4 regions of the Solibacillus sp. FSL R7-0682 genome follow, and region 1 is predicted to be linked to each of the others. Evidence: riboswitches for the same ligand, from Rfam matches in the RefSeq annotation. Region 1 holds a riboswitch; each other region holds the start of a gene.
The links. Region 1 has a riboswitch for S-adenosylmethionine ahead of MKZ17_RS18160 (O-acetylhomoserine aminocarboxypropyltransferase/cysteine synthase family protein). Riboswitches for the same ligand answer to the same signal wherever they lie in the genome.
Positions count from the first base shown of each region.

Region 1 (5,112 bases):
GGGACATCGGTATGCCAGAACATCAGATTTTGCATTACATTTATGCTGGCCGAATTAAAGCCATCCATGATGGGGAGGACTTTTTAATTAACAGTGCCCAGTTTGACACGTATCACGAACAGCTTGAACGAATTAAAGAAGAAATTGAAATTTGGAAAAACACCCCAGTCCCTGAAGACATCGATGTAAAGGACGAAGATTAGGGACAAATTATTATTAGGTAATATCAAAAAGGAATCCCCACAAAGGATATGTGGGGATTCCTTTAGTTTATATCGTTACCGTAAAACCCGCACGTTTACCAATAATTTCTGCGTAGTCCTCTACCATGACACTTGCGGTTGGATACATACCCGCCCCTGGGCCAGTGATTGATAGTGTACCGATATAGTTCGTTTCCATGGCAACTGCGTTAAACACATCGTCTACTGGATATAATGGATGCTCTTTATCGACTAATAATGGGGCTACTTTTGCGTGAATTGTCCCATCTGAGCGCTTTTCTACCTCTGCTACATGACGATAGCGTAGTCCTTGTTCTGTTGCTTCTTTTACTTGCTTCGCCGAAATGGTATCAATACCGATCACTTCTACATCTGACCAGTTTGGCTGCTCACCAAATGCTAAGCTCGAAAGAATCATTAATTTTTTAAATGCATCCTGTCCTGATACATCGTTAAACGGATCCGCTTCTGCATAGCCTAAACGTTGTGCTTCGCCTAATGCATCTTCAAAACTCCAGCCCTCTGCACGCATTTTCGTTAATATATAATTTGTCGTACCATTTAAAATTCCTTGTACACGACTAACATCATTAACAAGTAAAATATTTTTCATCGTTTTAATAATCGGCACGCCACCTGCTACCGACGCTTCAAAGCCAACAAATACGCCGTTCGCCTTTGCTAAAGCTTCAAGCTCAGCTCCACGCTTCGCAAACATTACCTTATTCGCTGTAATAACATGACATTTATGCTCTACAGCTTGCTTTAAATAGCTAAACGCAGGTTCCTCATTGACAATTGCTTCAAATACGACTTGTAGGCCTTGCTCAGCTAGCACCTCTTCAATGCTTTCTGTCATTAAATGCTTTGTGCCGAGTACACGCTCACGACTCGCATCAGTCACTAAAATCTTCGCGACCTCTAGCTCTACACCTAGCTTTTCGCGAAGCTCCTGCCTCTTCTCATTTAAAATATGGTAAATCCCTTGACCTACTGTGCCAAACCCTAAGATGGCTGCCTTAATTGTTGCCATGCCTTTCTCCTCCAAATTCATTACACATCTATATTTACAAATAATTAGAATATTTTAACTTAAAGAAAATTCTATCCTATATAATACATGAAAACAAGAAAAATCTCTCCTAGATGGACATTTGTTTACTGTAAATGGTCAATACTCCTTTAAATCTTATTTTGAGCTAGCATTTTTAGTATTAAACCGATAAGCGTTTAATTTATTTAATTTACAATAAAATAAAATCAAAAACACTAGTGATGGGGGATCACTAGTGTTTTGGGGAGTATAGTATTAAGGAAAAATTCAATTAGAAAGGGAACGACCGTTCTTAACTAACCGATTGTTAGTTTTCACTTATACAGCAACATCGGCAAGCTCATATGCACGAATACGGTACGCAGTTAGAATCTTTTTCATTAAAATTTCTTCTTTAGCAGAATAATTTGGCACTGCATACGGGCGTTGCACTAATTGAAATTCGCCATATTTTAAAAACCATTCTTTTGCTGGCTTTAAAAGATGTGCTGTTCCGTGCTCCTTATATTCTTCTGCTACTTCTTTTACTGTAAAGCCTGCAGATGCAAGATTATGAGTTGATTCTAAGAAAGCACAGTGTCCAAATACCTTCTGCCACATTAAATTAACATCTGCTAAAATTTGTTGGATTGCAGTTAGATTGACGAAGACTTTTGCATCGTTTAATTCATAAATAATATAAGCGGCTACGTTTTGTGCACTATATACTTTTCCCATATTGAACAACTCCTTTTCTTTTAAATATAAGTCATTATTTATTAATCCTATTTTATTACTTGGTTTAAACGTTGTCAATAAAACTTATAAAAATAGTAGGGATTAATTTTAAGAAAATTCGCTCCCTTACGAAATGATGCAAGGAGAACGATTTTCTACTATTATAATATATGATTATACGTTTATTTCCGCTTCAACTGAGTTCGACACTTTTGCTAACGCTTGCTCTAAATCAGCAATAATATCCTCTACAGCTTCCAGACCAATCGATAAGCGAATGAGCTCTTCTGATACGCCTGCTACTTTTAGTTCCTCTGCTGATAATTGTTGGTGCGTTGTTGAAGCAGGATGAATAATTAATGACTTGGCATCCCCTACGTTTGCTACATGAGAGAATAATTCCACGTTATCAATTACTTGGCGACCTGCCTCTCTTCCACCTTTAATACCAAATGTTAAAATGGAACCAAAGCCATTCTTCAAATACTTCTTCGCTAAATCATGTGTTTCGAAATCTTCAAAGCCGTTGTAGTTTACATATTCCACGAATGGGTGGTTACGTAAATACTCTGCCACTTTTTGAGCATTTTCATTATGACGGACAATACGCAAATGAAGCGTCTCTAGTCCTTGTAAGAAGTTAAATGCTGCATCCGCTGATAAGGTTGGTCCGAAATCACGTAATAGTTGAACACGAAGCTTTGTCGCAAATGCAGCGCTTGCAGTGTCAATACCGTAGCGAATCCCATGATAAGATGCATCTGGCTCTGTATAACCTGGGTGACGTCCTCCAGTCCAATCAAATTTCCCCGCATCGACAACAATCCCACCAATGGTCGTGCCGTGACCGCCAATCCACTTCGTTGCGGAATGAATGACTACGTCTGCACCAAATTCAATCGGATTGCCTCCATATGGGGAAGCAAATGTACTATCGATTAGTAGTGGTAAGCCATTTTCATGTGCAATATTTGCCACTGCTTCTATATCTAATACTTTTAAGCTCGGGTTACCAATAATTTCAGCATAAACTGCTTTCGTTTTATCGGTAATCGCCGCACTGAAGTTTTCCGGATCAGATTCATCAACAAATTTCACTGTAATACCGTAGCGAGGCAATGTTGTCGCGAATAAATTGTACGTACCACCGTACAATGAACCAGCCGCGACAATTTCATCACCTGCACCAGCTACATTTAAAATCGAAAACGCAACTGCTGCTGCACCAGATGAAAGTCCTACGGCAGCTGTACCTCCTTCAAGTAATGCCACACGTTCCTCGAAAGCTGCTACGGTTGGATTCATAATACGAGAGTAAATATTCCCCGGCTCTTCTAATGCAAATAATCGCTGCGCATGGGCCGTATCTTTAAAAGCATAGGCAGTCGTACGATAAATCGGAACCGCAATGGCACCTGTTACCGGATCTGGCTTTTGACCTCCATGTAGTAATAACGTTTCTGGTTGTAAGTTTGTCATTGCTATTAACCTCCTAAAATGTTTTCGATGGTGAAATCGGTGTATTTGAGAAGGTTTTTTAAATGTAAAAAACCCCTCTTCCACTAAGAAGAGGGGTTGCAAATGAGCAAGTTCGCCTCCTCTTATCTTTCAAAATGCAAAAAAGCATTTTGTAGGAAGTAGCACCTTAGTCAGTTCATCACTCACTGGTTGCCGGACATCATAGGGCCTATTCCCTCCGTCACTCTTGATAAGAGTATGTGATTTATGTTCCATCGATGAATCAAAGTATAAAACAGACCAAAATCATCCGTCAACCTAAAAATGAAAATTTTCTGAATTATTTTTTTATGACTAATTCTCCATTTTAATTTTTTCGCTATCAATTTCATAAATATTCTATTTTACATATTAAAATTGCTATTTTTAAATTAAGTAGAAAATACCGAATTATTTGTTTTGATATAACAAAATTCACCAAATATTAACAACCCCAAAAATACCAAATGCTATAATTAAATTAACAAATAACTTAATTTATCTGCATTTCATTTCCTATATAATTGCAGATATTGTTTGAAGAAATTTGTTAAATTTTTATTCCAAGAAAATATTTACGCTCTCATTTACTATTTTCTAAACTTTAAATTAAAGGAGGAATTTTTATGGGAACAGATGTAGCTCAAAATAATCAAAAGCAGGATTCAACATCAGGAACAGAAGCAAAAAAGCAAAAGCGTAACTTAAAGCCACTATGGATCGTGTTAGCCTTCGTTGCACTTATTACAATCGTACTTTTACCGAACAATGGAGACCTTCCAGTTGTAGGTCAACGCGCACTTGCAATTTTAGCGTTTGCTGTTATTTTATGGGTAACAGAAGCCGTAACTTATCCTGTTAGTTCTGCCATGATATTAGCCTTAATTGCTGTTCTTTTAGGTTTAGCTCCAAGTATGGAAGACCCTTCTGTGCAAATGGGGACAAGTAACGCTTTAAAATTAGCGTTAGGTGGATTTAGTAGCTCCGCCGTTGCATTAGTAGGAGCAGCATTATTCCTTGCCGCTGCTATGCAAATAACCAATCTACATAAACGTATTGCACTCTGGGTTTTATCGATGGTAGGTACAAAAACAAATGCACTTGTATTCGGTGCCATTTTAGTAGCCATCGTATTAGCCTTCGTTGTTCCAAGCGCAACAGCTCGTGCAGGTGCCGTAGTGCCAATCCTCCTCGGCGTTGTAGCCGCATTTGGTTTGTCAAATCAAAGTAAATTAGCTGCCCTATTAGTTATTACTGCAACACAAGCCGTATCGGTTTGGAATGTAGGGATTAAAACAGCCGCTGCGCAAAACTTAGTAGCATTAGGTTTTATTAATTCAGAGTTTGGTGTTGATATTTCATGGGGCGAATGGTTTTTATATGCTGCACCATTTTCAATTATTATGTCATTCGTTCTCTACTTTGTCATGATTAAATTAATCAAACCCGAAACGGACAATCTTGTTAGTGGTAAAGATATTATTCGTAAGCAATTAGCAGAGCTTGGTCCATTAAAACGTAAAGAAATCACACTAATTATTACAACTCTTTTACTATTAGTTTTCTGGGCAACAGAAGGAAAAATGCACCCATTTGATACGACAACGATTACGCTTTTAG
Region 1 covers NZ_JBBOUI010000001.1:3,618,907-3,624,018, forward strand. The annotation lists gene MKZ17_RS18145 (DNA-binding protein) at 1-203, shown strand, start outside; gene MKZ17_RS18150 (homoserine dehydrogenase) at 271-1,257, opposite strand; gene MKZ17_RS18155 (hypothetical protein) at 1,597-1,995, opposite strand; gene MKZ17_RS18160 (O-acetylhomoserine aminocarboxypropyltransferase/cysteine synthase family protein) at 2,170-3,474, opposite strand; SAM riboswitch class I at 3,594-3,710, opposite strand; gene MKZ17_RS18165 (DASS family sodium-coupled anion symporter) at 4,119-5,112, shown strand, end outside.

Region 2 (5,112 bases), 3.3 Mb from region 1:
TAATACGAGGGGGGTACCGCCAAATGTGTTCGTACATAAAATATCCGTGCCCGCATCTAAATAAGCCCGATGAATTTCCCCTAAAACGTCTGGTCGTGTAAGAACAAGGTTTTCATTACAGCCATCTAATTCTTCTCCACCAAAATCCTCATAGGTTAAATTTTCATTTTGAAGCATCGTCCCCATAGCACCATCGATGATTAATATTCTTTTTTGTAATTGCTCATGTATTGGGTGATTAAACATTTATGTGTACTCCTTTTTTGTTGGCATCCAATTGTTTTACGTAATCCATTAATTCGAGTGTCATATCGTAACGTAAAAACGGTGTAATTAAATAAATTCCATTGAAATATTGGCATGCTGTGTCTAGTAATTCTTTTGCAATCGCGATTCCTTCTGCAGTCGCGGCTTCCTTATCCTCACCGCACGCGGCCATCCTTGCTAGTACTTCATCAGACAATTTAATACCTGGCACCTCGTGATGGAGAAATTCTGCGCTTCTTGATGAAGTAAGCGGCATAATTCCAATATAAATTGGCGTTTCTAAATGCTTTGTCTCCTCATAAATTTCTACAATTTTTTCCTTTGAATAGACTGGCTGTGAAATGAAGTAATCCGCACCGTGCTCAATTTTTTTCTCTAAGCGCGCTACTGCACGGGCAAGTACTCGTACATTAGGATTGAACGCAGCAGCAACTGAGAAATTCGCCTGCTTCCGTAATGATTTACCTGTAAACGAACCACCTTTATTTAATTGCTTAATTAATGAAATGAGCTCCATGGATGACACATCATATACACTCGTCGCTCCAGGGAAGTCCCCAACCTTTGTTGGGTCACCTGTCACAACTAAAATATCATGTAATTCAAGTGCATCAAGTCCCATTAAATGCGATTGTAAGCCGATCAAATTCCGATCACGACATGTTAAATGTGGGAGGGACCGGATTCCATGCTCTTTTAAAATCGCGGCCATTGCAATATTACTAATGCGCGGCGATGCGAGGGAATTATCCGCCATCATCACAACATCTGCTCCTGCTCTCGCTAGCTGCTTTGCCCCTTCCACAAAGCCATCAATTTCTAAATGACGTGGGGTATCTAATTCTACAATAACAGAACGCTCACGCTTCGCTTTTTCATGGAGCGGCTCTTGCTTTCGCGGCTCTGCTTGACGAACGAATTCTGTGCGTCCTAGTAATTTTTCTTTTGTCGTAATTGGCTCTACATTTGCTAAGCGTGCCTTTAACGCTGCGATATGCTTTGGCGTTGTACCACAGCAGCCACCAATTAAACGAACACCTTGCTCTACTAGTTCAACTGCTGCACGGGCAAAGTAATCTGCTTCGGATTCATACACAACACGGCCATCTTCTACGTCCAATAACGAGGCATTTGGATAGGCAGATAAATACGCATTTTGCGGTAAATTTACTCCTTCAAAGGCTTGAATTGTATGAAATGGGCCGAGTCTACAGTTGCTACCCACAATATCTGCACCTAGGCGCTCTAAGTCATGTAGTGCCTCATTCAGCGATTGACCATTTAACAAAACGCCAGGTTCCTGCATTGTTACTTGTGCAATAATTGGTAAGTCTGTTAATGAACGCAATAAATGCACACTGTGTGATAATTCTTCAAAGTCATAATACGTTTCTAATAAAAATCCATCTGGTTCACCAACAAGTAACACATCCACCTGCTCTTTGAAAGCCCTTAAAATCTCCTCCAATGTTGCATCACTTTTTCGGATACCTCGAATTCCACCAATTGTCGCTAATACATACTGTCCTCCTGGAGCTGCCGCAGCTTTGGCAATTTCAATAGCCGCTTTATTAAACTCCTGCACACGTCCCTCAAAACCATAGCGCGCTAATTTGATTGCGTTAGCACCATATGTATTCGTCTGAATAATATCTGCACCTGCTGCAATGTAATCACTATGGATTTTTTCAATAATTTCTGGACGTGCAATGTTCATTTCTTCATGACAATAATCCAGTCCGTAAGAATATAATAATGTTCCGATTGCACCGTCCGCTGTTAACACTTTTGTCTTTAAATCTTCCAGTAATCCCATTACATCCACTCCATCGTTCACAGTATTTTCAGATATATTTGAATATAAAAAAACCTTCTTTAAAAATAAAAGAAGGTTACACAATGTCTGCTGTCATTCCTTCTCATCTTTTGGCAAAAGCCATCTGGATTTAGCACCTGACATAAGTTGGTTGCTGAAGTTTCTTAGGGCCAGTCCCTCGACTTCTCTTGATAAGAATTTTTATGAATTTTTTAAATAATTAAAAGAATCATACCGTTATAAACGAAAAACGTCAATACCCTTTAGCGGGGTAAAGTGAATCTTCTAGTCGTGGACGACCTTTCCCACGACTAGTTAGCTTCACCAATCGGGCTTTTACGGGCAGTTCTTAATTTTACTGCCCGTTTACGCGGGGTAAAGTGAATCTTCTAGTCAATCCTATAGAAGCGTAGCAATTTCCTGTCCTGTCTTTTTACCGTTTTGAATACATGCCCCAATTCCTACTCCGAAATATGAGCAGCCTGCTAACAATAAATTAGGATAACGTACTTCTAAATCTTTTACTACTACGTTTAATGCTTCATTATGAGCTAAATCATAACGCGGCATTTGATCGATCCACTTCGTTATGTTGACGATTGTTGGCTCTTCTTCAATTCCCAAGCTTAAACGAATGTCCTCAAGCGCGACCTTCGTTAGCTCTTCATCTGACATCGCCGCTAACTCCTCATAACGCACATTATTATTTTTATAAAATAATCGAACAAGTAAATTGCCTTGTGCGGACGTATGCTTCCATTTACGGCTTGTCCATGTTGATGCATTACATACTAATTCACTATTGTGTGAAACAATAAAACCCGTCCCATCTGCTGGTAAAACAGAATCCGGTACATCAAAGCCTACATACATAGTCAAAGCAGAAGCAGTTGTAAATTTTTGTAGCTGTACATCAAGCTGTTCATCCTTTAACACATGACGCACCGTTTCATTTGGCACTGCTAATACAACAACATCTGCCACGATTGTTTCATCTTGAAGTATGACTTCATAGCCTACGTCTAACTTGCGAATCTGTTTTGTTGCCGTATTTTTTTTGAATTCAACTTCTGGTAATAGTTCCTCTAATCGATCAATAATAGCTGACAAGCCTTTTTGGAAGGAGATAAACTTTTTATTGGCTGCCTTATCGAATTGTGCACGATTCGCTTCAAAGCCTTTAATGATTGAGCCATATTCATTTTTATAATCAACTAAATAAGGCAACGTAGAGGCTAAGCTCAGCTGATATAAATCCCCGGAGTAAACACCCGCAAGCACAGGTGCAATTTGATTATGAACTAGCTCTTCTCCTAAGAAATGCGCCAAAAAAGAACCAATCGAGCTTTCTTTCGTGAAGCTAGTGTTAGGTAACATTAAATCTTGCAGTGCTCGTTGCTTCCCTTCTTCAGAAACGAGCGTACTAGACATGAGGGAATCCACGCTCATTGGTATCCCAAATGTCGAACCCTCCGGAATAGCATGTAGCTCATTATTAGTATGAATATAAGAGATGCCTGTTTCGTTATAAACAAGCTGCGATTCGAAATCGAGCTCCTTTACTAGCTCTATTACACCTGGGTGCCTTGCAACTATCGAGTCTGCACCCGTTTCCATAATAAAGCCACTTGCCTGTTGGGAGTGAATTTTCCCTCCTAAGTACTCATTTTTTTCAATTAATATTAACCGTGCTTTATTATTTGTTTCCTCTAATTGCTTTTTTAAATAATGCATTGTACAAAGACCTGTAATCCCTCCACCAACTACGACCACTGTTTTCATATATACCTTCTCCAATCCGTTCATGTTTCTTTCTCCAGTATAATCTTTTTTGAATTCATTTTGGACTGATGGATATTACAAATTTTAAACGAAAAAAAGATTAGGGGAAAACTCACCCTAATCCATTAAACTTCTCATTATCTTGTAAGTCTTGCGAAATTGTTGCTAAATTATCCGCTGCAATTGTTACTTCATCAAAGGCAGCTCCTAGTTCAGTAATAACTGAGCCAATTAACCCCACTTCTTGCTCTACAAGATTGCTTTGAATTTTTGTTTCCTTCAATGATTCCACGATTGCAGAAAACTGCGCTTCTGTGCCTTTCATACTTTCTTCACCAGCTTGAACCGCAACTTTAATTTCTTTTAAGGACTCTAATAATCTTGTTGTACGAATATTTGTATTTTGTAATAGTTCTTCCACATTTATCGTAGAATCTTTTGTTTGCTCCGAAAGCTTTCGAACTTCACCCGCTACAACACCAAAACCTTTACCCGCTTCGCCTGCACGTGCCGCTTCAATCGCTGCATTTAATGCTAAAAGGTTCGTTTGGTTGGCAATATTCGTAACAATACCCATCGTTTGCTCCATCTCTTTTGAAATTTCCGCTAACTTTTCAATTTCCAAAGAAATCGAGCCAACCGCATCATGTATAGCATCCATACTCATCGATTGATGTTGAATTTGAACTTTACCATGATGAGCTTGATCTGTAGCAATTGTTGAAAGGTCAATAGCTCTTTTAGTATAGGAAACCATAACATCTGCTTGCGTCGATAGTTGGTGAAACGAAGCATTTGTTTGCTCAGATATTGCCGCTAAATTTGAGGATGATTCAATAATAGAATTACCTACATTGCGTCGTTCTTCCTCTAAACGTTGTTGCATTCTCTCTACGACAGCTTCATATTCCTCTAACACGACTTGCTGTTCGAAATTCAATATTTTTGAAATGGCTTCTAATGTCCGAAAACGTTGTTCATCATTATCAATGTTTATTTTCACTAAACGGATAAATTCGACTAACAAACTTTGGAATGCACCAATATACCATTTGGTTTTCAACCCTATTCGTACATGTACTTGTGCAATTTTTTTACGTTTCAAAAAATATTCGTCATTGATAGTACCACTGAACATTTCACAAATATGCCTATTTAACGTAACTTTCAAGCGATCAATAGAGCTATTATCATTAATAATTTGAACTAAGCTAGATTCCATCCCTAAATTGCGATAAAAGGTATCT
Region 2 covers NZ_JBBOUI010000001.1:348,268-353,379, reverse strand. The annotation lists gene metH (methionine synthase) at 1-246, opposite strand, end outside; gene MKZ17_RS01830 (bifunctional homocysteine S-methyltransferase/methylenetetrahydrofolate reductase) at 239-2,083, opposite strand; SAM riboswitch class I at 2,184-2,281, opposite strand; gene hemG (protoporphyrinogen oxidase) at 2,483-3,865, opposite strand; gene MKZ17_RS01820 (globin-coupled sensor protein) at 3,978-5,112, opposite strand, start outside.
Region 2: it holds a riboswitch for S-adenosylmethionine, as region 1 does, so the genes downstream of both, MKZ17_RS01830 (bifunctional homocysteine S-methyltransferase/methylenetetrahydrofolate reductase) here and MKZ17_RS18160 (O-acetylhomoserine aminocarboxypropyltransferase/cysteine synthase family protein) in region 1, are expected to answer to the same signal.

Region 3 (5,112 bases), 1.5 Mb from region 1:
TCAACAAATGATGAGCGATTTGTATTAATGAAGTTTTGTGAAGGTCATAATCTTAAGGCAGGAACTGCAAATGAGCAACAAATGTTTCATTTGGGTCAAATTATTGGTAAAATGCACATGATTATAAATAGTAATAATCGAATAAATATACCACTTCACTGGGATGTTCGTACTAAAGAAAGTATGTTTGAAAACTGGAAGGAAAGATGGAATGAAGCAATTCGTATAGATTGCCAAAGTACACTATCTACACTAGATACACAAAGAAAAATCATTGAAAAAAACGATGTACATATTTTTTCGGATTGTGAAATTGGTTGGAGTCATTGGGACTTATTTGCAGATAACATTTTATTTAAAAATAATCTTGTCTCCGCAATTCTAGATTTCGATAGAATCAATTATGTTTACCGTGAGTTTGATATTTCAAGGCCACTTTTATCGTTTTGCATTGAAAACGGCAAGATTCATTTAGGTTGTGTTGCTGCCTTTGTTAAAGGCTATAGAGAATTTCAACCATTATCAAATCAAAAATTAGTGCGGTCTTTCAAATTAACTTGGTGGAAAGAAGCAGAATGGGTTAGCGTAAAAATGCAAAATTCAGCCGTTATAAAAAGATTTAATGAAGAAAACGTTTGGGTTGGCGATCATTGGGATCATCTCGAAGATATATTTGCTATACTAGATTAATAGAAATTGCAGAAGCATTATCCTAGATTTCAATTATATGTACAATACAAAAGGTCCCATTATATTACGGCTTCCAAACTGAATGGATGCCGTTTTTTTACTTTTTACATAAAATTATTCAAATAATTTAAGCCAAATCCCCTTCCCATTTGTCTAATAGATGTAAAACGAAAGGAGGAATTACTTACGATGAAACAGGAACGCTTAGTAAAAAAAGCGCAAAAAGGAAATGATAAAGCGTACTTGACCCTTTTCCAGCAGTACGAGGCAGATATATACCGAATGGCTTATGTCTATGTAAAAAATAAAGACGATGCATTAGATCTTGTTCAAGAAGTAGCTTATCAATCTTTTAAGAAAATCGGAACACTGAAAAATCCGGAGTATTTAAAAACTTGGCTAATGAAAATTACGATTAATTGTTCATTGAACTTACTCAATACAAACAAAAAAGTGATTCCACTAAGTTTAGGGTTTGAAGTGATTACTGGTGCAGAAGATGAAGATATTGCCCTTACTTTATCTTTACAGGAACTGATTGATACGTTGAAAGAGGATGAGAAAAGTATTATTTTACTTAAATATTATGACGATCGGACATTAAAAGAAATTTCAGAGATATTAGATATCCCCCTTGGTACCGCAAAGTCAATTTTATACCGCGCTTTAGATAAGCTTCGTCAAAATGCAAAGGAGGTAGGAAATTATGGATAATCAATTTAAGCAAGAGCTGTCAAAAATCGAAATTCCTACAGAGCTTCATGAAAGAAGTAAACTGGGTATTCATAAAGCGAAATCGGAAATGGGTGGTAAACTAAATCGTTTCGTGAAAAAGCGGTTAGCTATTGCGAGTATTTGTGCTTGTTTAATGATTCCAACGGGTGCATATGCGTATCAAGCCTTACTTGCCGATGATTTATACGGTTCGTTTGAAAATCTAAAAAAACATGTGGCAAGTATTACAATCGAAAGTTACTTGTTATTTAATGCGAAATTAGATCGAGCAAAAGGTGATTTAGGAAAACAAGAGTATGAGCAATTTAAGGAATTATTACAAGTCATTACAAGTTCAAAACTGGAATATGGGGATAAGAACGGTAACATCGATTACACGCAAATCCCTGAAGAACAAGTAGAAAAAATTAAACGAGCAATAGGAGAAGTACAACCCTACTTTGACAAATTAAATGGGCAACCATCAAGCAAAGAGGTTTTAACCGCTGAAGAATTCGAACAATACTTGCAAGCATTAATGACCTATGAAATAACGATGGCCAAAGTAGGTGTTTCCAGTCCACCTGATATTGCTTCAGTTCCTGCCGAGTTGAAAGAGGAATTCATTAAGGCACAAGATTACTTACAATATGTAAATGAGAAGCAAATGGGAAATTATAATTAATTGCAAAAAAACTCTTACTCGAATTGTTGAGTAAGAGTTTTTATATGCTATTTGGGTTATATATAATACTCTAATGGTTCATCAACATAATGCCAATGATACGGCGTTTCTTGGTAGACATAGTAGTTCAACCAGTTATAAAACAACAAGTGAGAATGGGCACGCCAGCTATTTTTCGGTTCTTTACTCGGGTCATTATTCGGGAAATAGTTTACTGGAATGTCCGTATTGTCAGGGTCCTTTTGAATATCTCGGAAATATTCATCCGAAAGTGTTGTCGCATCGTACTCTAAGTGGCCTGTGATCATAATATGCTTATTGTTTTTTGATTGGACGATAAAGACACCTGCATCATCTGAATAGCTTAATAAACGTAAATCTGGATGTGCTCGAACCTCATCAATGGAAACCGATGTATGGCGGGAATGTGGGGCTACATATTCATCACTAAAGCCGCGCACTAAATCAACGGTTAAATCGGTAATAACGTGTGAATACACACCCGAGCATTTTTTCGGTAATTCAAACTTCCCAATGCCATAACGGTGATAAAGCGCTGCTTGTGCCCCCCAACATATATACATGATGGACGTCACGTTTTTATTTGCCCAATCCATCACTTCGGTAATTTCTTTCCAGTAACCGACCGCTTCAAAATCCATCTTCTCAACGGGTGCCCCAGTAATAATCATTCCGTCATAACGTCGATGCTTAATTTCATCAAATGTTTGATAAAATGTGTCTAAATGAGACTTTGACACATTCTTTGATTCGTATGTCGCCGTATTTAAAAAAGTCACATCCACTTGTAAAGGTGTATTACCAAGTAAACGTAGTAACTGTAACTCAGTTTTTTCTTTTTCTGGCATTAGATTAAATACTAATATGTTCAGTGGACGAATTTGCTGCGTTTTCGCGCGGTCTTCTTCCATAACGAAAATCTTCTCTTTTTTTAAAAGCTCTCCAGCAGGTAGCTGTTTTGGTATATTGATTGGCATCCTTTGTTCCCCCTATACCCTATCTACGAAAAAACCTCCCATTCCAGAAAAAAGAATGAGAGGTCAACGTTCGCTCTTATCTTTCAAGGGAATCCCCTTGCTGGAATTAGCACCTTTCTAATCGCATTAGAGGTTGCTGAAACGTCACCGGGCCATATCCCTCAGTTTCTCGTGATAAGACTATTTAATTGTTATTCATCGTAACATGAATAGGTGAATTTTGCAATAATTGGTGTTACGGCTAGTTTACGGTATATATTACACTTCTTATTATACCTATGTGAATTACATTGTAACTCATACATCTGAAAAAGAGAAGTAGATGTTAATTATATTTTGAAAAATTATAATGAGGTGAAATTGATAAGGAATACGTTTGGCAACAAAAAAACAACCCTCATATAAAGGTTGTTAGATTATGTAACTATTTTTTAATAGAAAATCCTTATTCATCATCCTGTTTATTTTTCCATTTTATATATGTATCTAAATCTTTTGTATCTACCTCACCATCAAAATTCCAATCCCCTTGTTTAACAGGTTCTCTGTCAATACTTTCGAAACATGATTTTAATAAAAATATACACAGGATTATAATTACAATAATCACCATACACCCTTTAAGGCAACCTTCATATACATCAATATCTGGATTATCATTGGGATTATTGTTAGGATTATTAGTAATTTCTTCTTTCATTATTTACCACCCCATAAAATTAACTAACTATATATTACCAAAAAACTTATTATAAGGAAATAATATTTTTTATGTGCGTGTGAAAAATGATAAGGTACGGCATCGATTTCTTGTTTAGGGGTAAGCGACTATTGTAACCGCGCTACTATCAAACCTTTATTTGTAAATACTAAATCAGTTATTCTATATGTTCTTCCTTCAAACGTTAAAACTTTATCATAAGTAAAGTATCGTCTATTCACTTCATTGTCTGTAATAGATAAGTCGTATACTGTTCTAATTAGATTTATAGTTTCATTTGTAGGAATAGAAACGTCTTTGTATTTTAAAACTCCATATTCAATTCCATAATCCACTTCTTTATCTTCATAAATTGGACGTCCTAAATCATCATATCCAACTAATACTTTATCAATCATAATCTTGTCATGAGTAAAGTTACAGTAAGTTACAATTGCTTTACGTTTCTGTACTCGATTAGTAATCACATCAGTCATAACTAAATAATCATTACCATCTATTTCTACATGCTCACCGCGCTTAAATGGTGCTAGTGAATGGAAATGAAATGATGAAATTGGATTTAATTCGTGATTAGTTACAAAGCCTTTTATTGTACGTTTATTAGGTAAATTAGGATTTAAAATGTAATTTGATTCTATACTTTGAAAATTTAAATCTAAAATGAAATCATTAAATCTGTTCAATCTTCCCACTCCTAATTATACAGTAAGAAAGTAGATTTAAATCCTTCTTCACTGTTTGGTATTTTATTTATCTTATCTTCCAATTGATTGATACGAGCAAGTAGTTGTTCATGGAAGTCAGATACAGTCATATCATCTATCTTAAGCGTACTCATAAGAGATGTATTGTTTGCTATTGATTCTAATACACTTAACGCAGTCATATAGATTCTACGTTTATTTACAATGGAATTTACATCATATTTGTCATATGGTTCTAATCCATTTTCTTGTAGATAGATAATCATCTCACCTTGTTCTAATTCTATTCCTTTAGTTTCCATCTGTAGACGTTGTAAGTTATTCATATTAATCCCCTTTCAATGTATAGTGTATGCACTCTCAACTTCCTATAACCTATCTTATGTAAACTAGATATATCTCTTAAGCATTGATAACACTACATTCCTTACTTTCACGTTACTTACGTAGTATACAATAAATATACATTGTTGTTATATCAACGTTTATCACACTTTAATAAAAAATATATTTTATAAATAATGTATAAGATATGTATATTATTCTTTACTCTCCAATACAGATATACGTACCTCATGGTCAACTATAATCTTATTA
Region 3 covers NZ_JBBOUI010000001.1:2,144,469-2,149,580, reverse strand. The annotation lists gene MKZ17_RS10985 (phosphotransferase) at 1-690, shown strand, start outside; gene MKZ17_RS10980 (sigma-70 family RNA polymerase sigma factor) at 880-1,404, shown strand; gene MKZ17_RS10975 (DUF3600 domain-containing protein) at 1,397-2,089, shown strand; gene metA (homoserine O-acetyltransferase MetA) at 2,146-3,087, opposite strand; SAM riboswitch class I at 3,161-3,268, opposite strand; gene MKZ17_RS10965 (hypothetical protein) at 3,533-3,787, opposite strand; gene MKZ17_RS10960 (hypothetical protein) at 3,916-4,494, opposite strand; gene MKZ17_RS10955 (hypothetical protein) at 4,506-4,841, opposite strand; gene MKZ17_RS10950 (hypothetical protein) at 5,055-5,112, opposite strand, start outside.
Region 3: it holds a riboswitch for S-adenosylmethionine, as region 1 does, so the genes downstream of both, metA (homoserine O-acetyltransferase MetA) here and MKZ17_RS18160 (O-acetylhomoserine aminocarboxypropyltransferase/cysteine synthase family protein) in region 1, are expected to answer to the same signal.

Region 4 (5,112 bases), 2.7 Mb from region 1:
AGCTGGTGGCTTCTCCATTACACATGGTGCCCATGTAGGGATTGGTTCTTTACCAATCGTATTATTCGGTAATCATGAGCAAAAATCGCACTACTTACCAAAATTGGCTTCTGGTGAGTTAATCGCAGCATATGCACTAACTGAGCCGGGTTCAGGTTCTGATGCATTAGGTGCAAAAACTACTGCAAAATTAAATGATGCTGGAACACACTACATTTTAAACGGTGAAAAGCAATGGATTACAAATGCTGGTTTCGCTGATGTATTTGTAGTTTATGCAAAAATTGACGGCGAGAAATTCACTGCATTTATTGTAGAGCGCTCTTACCCAGGTGTTTCTGTAGGTCCAGAAGAGAAGAAAATGGGCATTAAATCGTCTTCTACTCGTACTTTAATTTTAGAAGATGCAGAGATTCCAGTTGAAAACTTACTTGGTGAAGTAGGTCGTGGTCACGTAATCGCATTCAACATTTTAAATATCGGACGTTACAAACTAGGGGTAGGTACAGTAGGTGCATCTAAACGTGCATTTGAGCTTGCTGTTGCTTACACAAATCAACGTCAACAATTTAAAACAAAGTTATCTGATTTCAACTTAACAAAAGAAAAAATTGCGACAATGGCGTCACATATTTACGCATCTGAGTCATTAAATTACCGAACTGTTGGTTACTTTGAGGACCGCTTAAGTCAGCTATCTGATGACGAACAAAAAGATGGTAAATCAGTTGCTGCTGCAATTGCTGAATATGCAATCGAATGTTCAATTGCAAAAGTATTTGGTTCTGAAACATTAGACTTTGTAGCGGATGAAGCAGTGCAATTACATGGTGGTTACGGCTTCATGGCAGAGTATGAGGTAGAACGTATTTACCGCGACTCACGTATTAACCGTATTTTTGAGGGTACAAACGAAATCAACCGTATGATCGTACCTGGTACATTCATGAAAAAAGCACTTAAAGGTGAGTTACCATTATTACAAGTTGCTCAAGAGTTACAAAATGAGCTATTAATGTTAATGCCTGAGGAAATTGGTGAAGCGGCATTAGAGCAAGAGAAATATTTAGTGAAAAACGCGAAGAAGATTGCTGTTCTTGTAGCTGGTGCAGCGGCACAAAGATTTGGTGCCAAGTTAGATCAAGAACAAGAAGTACTAGTGAATATCGCCAACATTGCAAACCAATTATATGCAATGGAATCTGCAGTAATCCGTACGCAAAAAGCAATTGAGCGTGACGGTGAAGAAAAAGCAGCACAAAAAATTCTATACACACAAATTTTCTGTCAAGAAGCATTTGCAGAAATCGAAAAAGAAGCAAAAGAAACATTACTTGCTTCAGTTGAAGGAGATAATGGTCGTATGATCTTATCAGCGTTACGTAAATTAACTCGTAGCAACCCTTACAACTTAATTCCGAAAAAGCGTGAAGCTTCGGCAAAACTAATTGAAGCTGAAAAGTATGTAGTTTAATAGTTACTAAAAAAAAATCGGGTGCAGGACGCTGCATCCGATTTTGCGTTGTGCTAGCGAATCCGTTACAATAAGAAGAAAGTTCACGATAAAAAGGAGTACCAGCATGACAATTCAATTGATTCAATATCCAAAATGTACAACTTGTAAAAAAGCTCAAAAATGGTTAGACGAAAATGGGGTCCAATACGAAAACATTCATCTTGTCGAGCAAACACCTTCTAAAGAGCAATTAAAAGCATATTATGAAGCAAGTGGCTTGCCATTGAAAAAATTCTTTAATACATCTGGTCAAAAGTACCGTGAGCTTGGCTTAAAAGATAAGCTAGCGAATATGTCTGAGGACGAGCAATTAACATTACTTGCATCAGACGGGATGTTAATTAAACGACCTATCGTTACAGATGGTAATAAATTAACATTAGGATTTAAGGAGTCTGACTTCTCGGAAACTTGGAAATAAAGCGCTATTCTTGTTGAATTTCCGAACGAAATATGGCAAACTGAACATGAATGTACTACATATTACTTGGAGGTTTTCTCATGAGCACACCAAAAGAATTACGTTATACAAAAGAGCACGAGTGGGTAAAAATTGAAGACGGCAAAGCTACAATCGGAATTACTGATTTCGCTCAATCTGAATTAGGTGACATCGTATTCGTTGAGTTACCAGAAGTAGGTGACGAGATTGCAAAAGACCAGCCATTCGGTAGCGTTGAGTCTGTAAAAACAGTTTCTGAACTATACGCGCCTGTATCAGGTACTGTAGTAGCTATTAATGAAGAACTTTCAGACAACCCAGAATACGTTAATGAATCTCCATACGGCACGGCATGGATGATTACAGTAGAATTATCGGTAGAAGCAGAAGTAGAAGATTTAATGGATGCTGACGCTTATGCGGAATTAATCGAACAATAATTAATTTTTGCGCTAAAATCTGAGTGATCAGGTTTTAGCGTTTTTTTTATAATATAAAATAGGCGAGGATTCTTAATAATGAGTCATATGGTATGCTCTTAGTATTAGAGAAGCTATGAAGGAGGCTCACAATGGAAAAATGTATTATCGTTGAGGGACGTTCAGATAAGCTAAAAATTACCCCGCTTTTTAATGAACAAGTAGAGATTCTTTGTACAAATGGTACAATTAGTGAAGACGATTTAATTGAATTATTAGAACCATATGAGCATTATGAAATGGTGACGATGTTTGATGCAGATCGAAATGGTGAAAAATTACGTAAGCTCATGAACCGCGTCTATTCAGAGGCGCAACATTTAATTATTCCATTTCAATTTCGAGAAGTAGCCGAAACACCAACCAAAGTTTTAATTAAGCTTCTTAAAGATGCGAAATTTATTATTAAAGAAGGATGACATCAAGATGGAACAGTGGACGAAAGAAGTATGGGAACAACAAATCCAGCAACATCGGAAAACAGCCTTATATATTTATACACCAATGTGTGGCACATGTGGTGTAGCAAAAAAAATGTTAGAAGTAATTGAGCAATTATTACCGGATTTTCCATTAGGTATGACAAATATCAATTATATGGAGCAATTAGCTTACGAATTGAAAATTGAAAGCGTACCTTGCTTAATTATTTCAGAAGATGGTCAAATTACAGAAAAGATATATGCATTTCAATCCGTACCTTTTTTGTATGAAATATTAAAAAAATAATTGACGTATGCAGTTTACCATGATAAAGTAACATTCATAATAAATAAACTTAATAGCGTTACTCTTATAAAGAGTGGTGGAGGGAAGTGCCCTATGAAGCCCGGCAACCAGCATTATATTTAATGAAAAGGTGCCAATTCACACAAAGATTATCTTTGAGAGATGAGAGAACGGTTCAGCGTATATGTGAAAACCTTTCTACTTGTCTTTGTAGAGAGGTTTTTTATTGTTAGATGGCGCTTTTAACGCCTTTGTTCGATTTCGAAGATGCGAAATGTGCAGGAATGTTTTGAAAATAACTGGTTGGTTATTTCAGATTAAAGGAGTTTAAACAATGATTGATATACAAAATATAACGAAAGTTTACAAGACGAAAAGCGGCGAGCTTAAAGCAGTAGATAATGTAAACTTATCGATTAAAAATGGAGAAATATTTGGCATTATCGGTTATAGTGGTGCCGGTAAAAGTACAATGATTCGCCTGTTAAATGGGTTAGAAAAGCCAACTACCGGTTCAGTTATTGTCAACGGCCAAGATATTTCGAAGGCTTCCGGAACTACTCTACGTGAAGCGCGACAAAAGATTAGCATGATTTTTCAGCATTTTAATTTACTTTGGTCTCGTACAGTTGAGGAGAATATTGCATTTCCATTAGAAATTGCTGGAGTACCAAAAGAAGCACGTGCAAAGCGTGTAGAAGAATTAATTGAGCTTGTAGGTTTATCTGGCCGCGGTAAAGCTTACCCATCACAGCTATCGGGTGGGCAAAAGCAACGTGTCGGAATAGCAAGAGCACTTGCCAACAATCCAGAAGTCTTATTGTGTGATGAAGCGACATCAGCACTTGATCCAGAAACAACGGAATCAATATTAGAGTTACTGTTAGACATTAATAAAAAAATCGGCTTAACGATTGTTCTAATTACCCATGAGATGCATGTTATTCGGAAAATATGCCATCGTGTCGCTGTTATGGAAGCCGGTAAGGTAGTTGAGCAAGGGGATGTTCTTCAAGTATTCCAACAGCCTCAAGCACCAATTACGAAAAACTTTGTATCACAAGCATCAGGGGAAACACAAGAAATGCAAGCTTCCATCGAGCATATTTTAGCGAATCATCCATCTGGTAAGATTGTAAAATTAAGCTTCGTTGGTCAAACGACAGAGCAACCTGTTATTTCACAAATCATTAAGCAATTTGATATTGTCGTAAATATTGTTCACGGTAAAATTTCAACAACAACTAGTGGTTCATTAGGTACTCTATACATTCATATTGACGGTACTCCAGATCAAGTGACTGCCGCATTAAATGTTTTAGCGCAACATGAAATTCAAACGGAGGTGATTGAGCATGCTTGAGCAATTATTTCCGAATGTTGACTGGGGTAAAATGATGGAGGCAACATACGAAACATTGTATATGACAACAATTGCTACGGTCATTACATTCGTGTTAGGGATTATTATCGGAATTGTTCTCTTTTTAACGAGTGACAATCAGTTGTGGGCGAACAAAGCCGCACACTTTTTAACTGGATCAATAGTAAATATTTTCCGTTCGATTCCATTTATCGTTTTAATCATTTTATTAATTCCATTCACAAAGTTCCTTCTAGGAACAATTCGTGGTGCGAATGCAGCATTACCTGCATTAATTATTGGTGCTGCACCATTCTATGCTCGTATGGTATTAATCGCACTCCGAGAAATTGATAAAGGAGTTATTGAAGCGGCACGATCAATGGGTGCGAAAACGTCAACAATCATTTGGAAAGTGCTAATTCCAGAAAGCTTACCTGCTCTAATTTCAGGGATTACTGTTACAGCCGTTGCATTAGTAGGCTATACAGCAATGGCTGGAATTATCGGTGCAGGTGGTTTAGGAAACCTGGCATTCTTAGATGGTTTCCAGAGAAACCGTACTGACGTAACATTAATGGCG
Region 4 covers NZ_JBBOUI010000001.1:891,813-896,924, forward strand. The annotation lists gene MKZ17_RS04455 (acyl-CoA dehydrogenase family protein) at 1-1,474, shown strand, start outside; gene MKZ17_RS04460 (arsenate reductase family protein) at 1,581-1,937, shown strand; gene gcvH (glycine cleavage system protein GcvH) at 2,018-2,398, shown strand; gene MKZ17_RS04470 (toprim domain-containing protein) at 2,530-2,856, shown strand; gene MKZ17_RS04475 (thioredoxin family protein) at 2,864-3,166, shown strand; SAM riboswitch class I at 3,228-3,335, shown strand; gene MKZ17_RS04480 (methionine ABC transporter ATP-binding protein) at 3,501-4,529, shown strand; gene MKZ17_RS04485 (methionine ABC transporter permease) at 4,522-5,112, shown strand, end outside.
Region 4: it holds a riboswitch for S-adenosylmethionine, as region 1 does, so the genes downstream of both, MKZ17_RS04480 (methionine ABC transporter ATP-binding protein) here and MKZ17_RS18160 (O-acetylhomoserine aminocarboxypropyltransferase/cysteine synthase family protein) in region 1, are expected to answer to the same signal.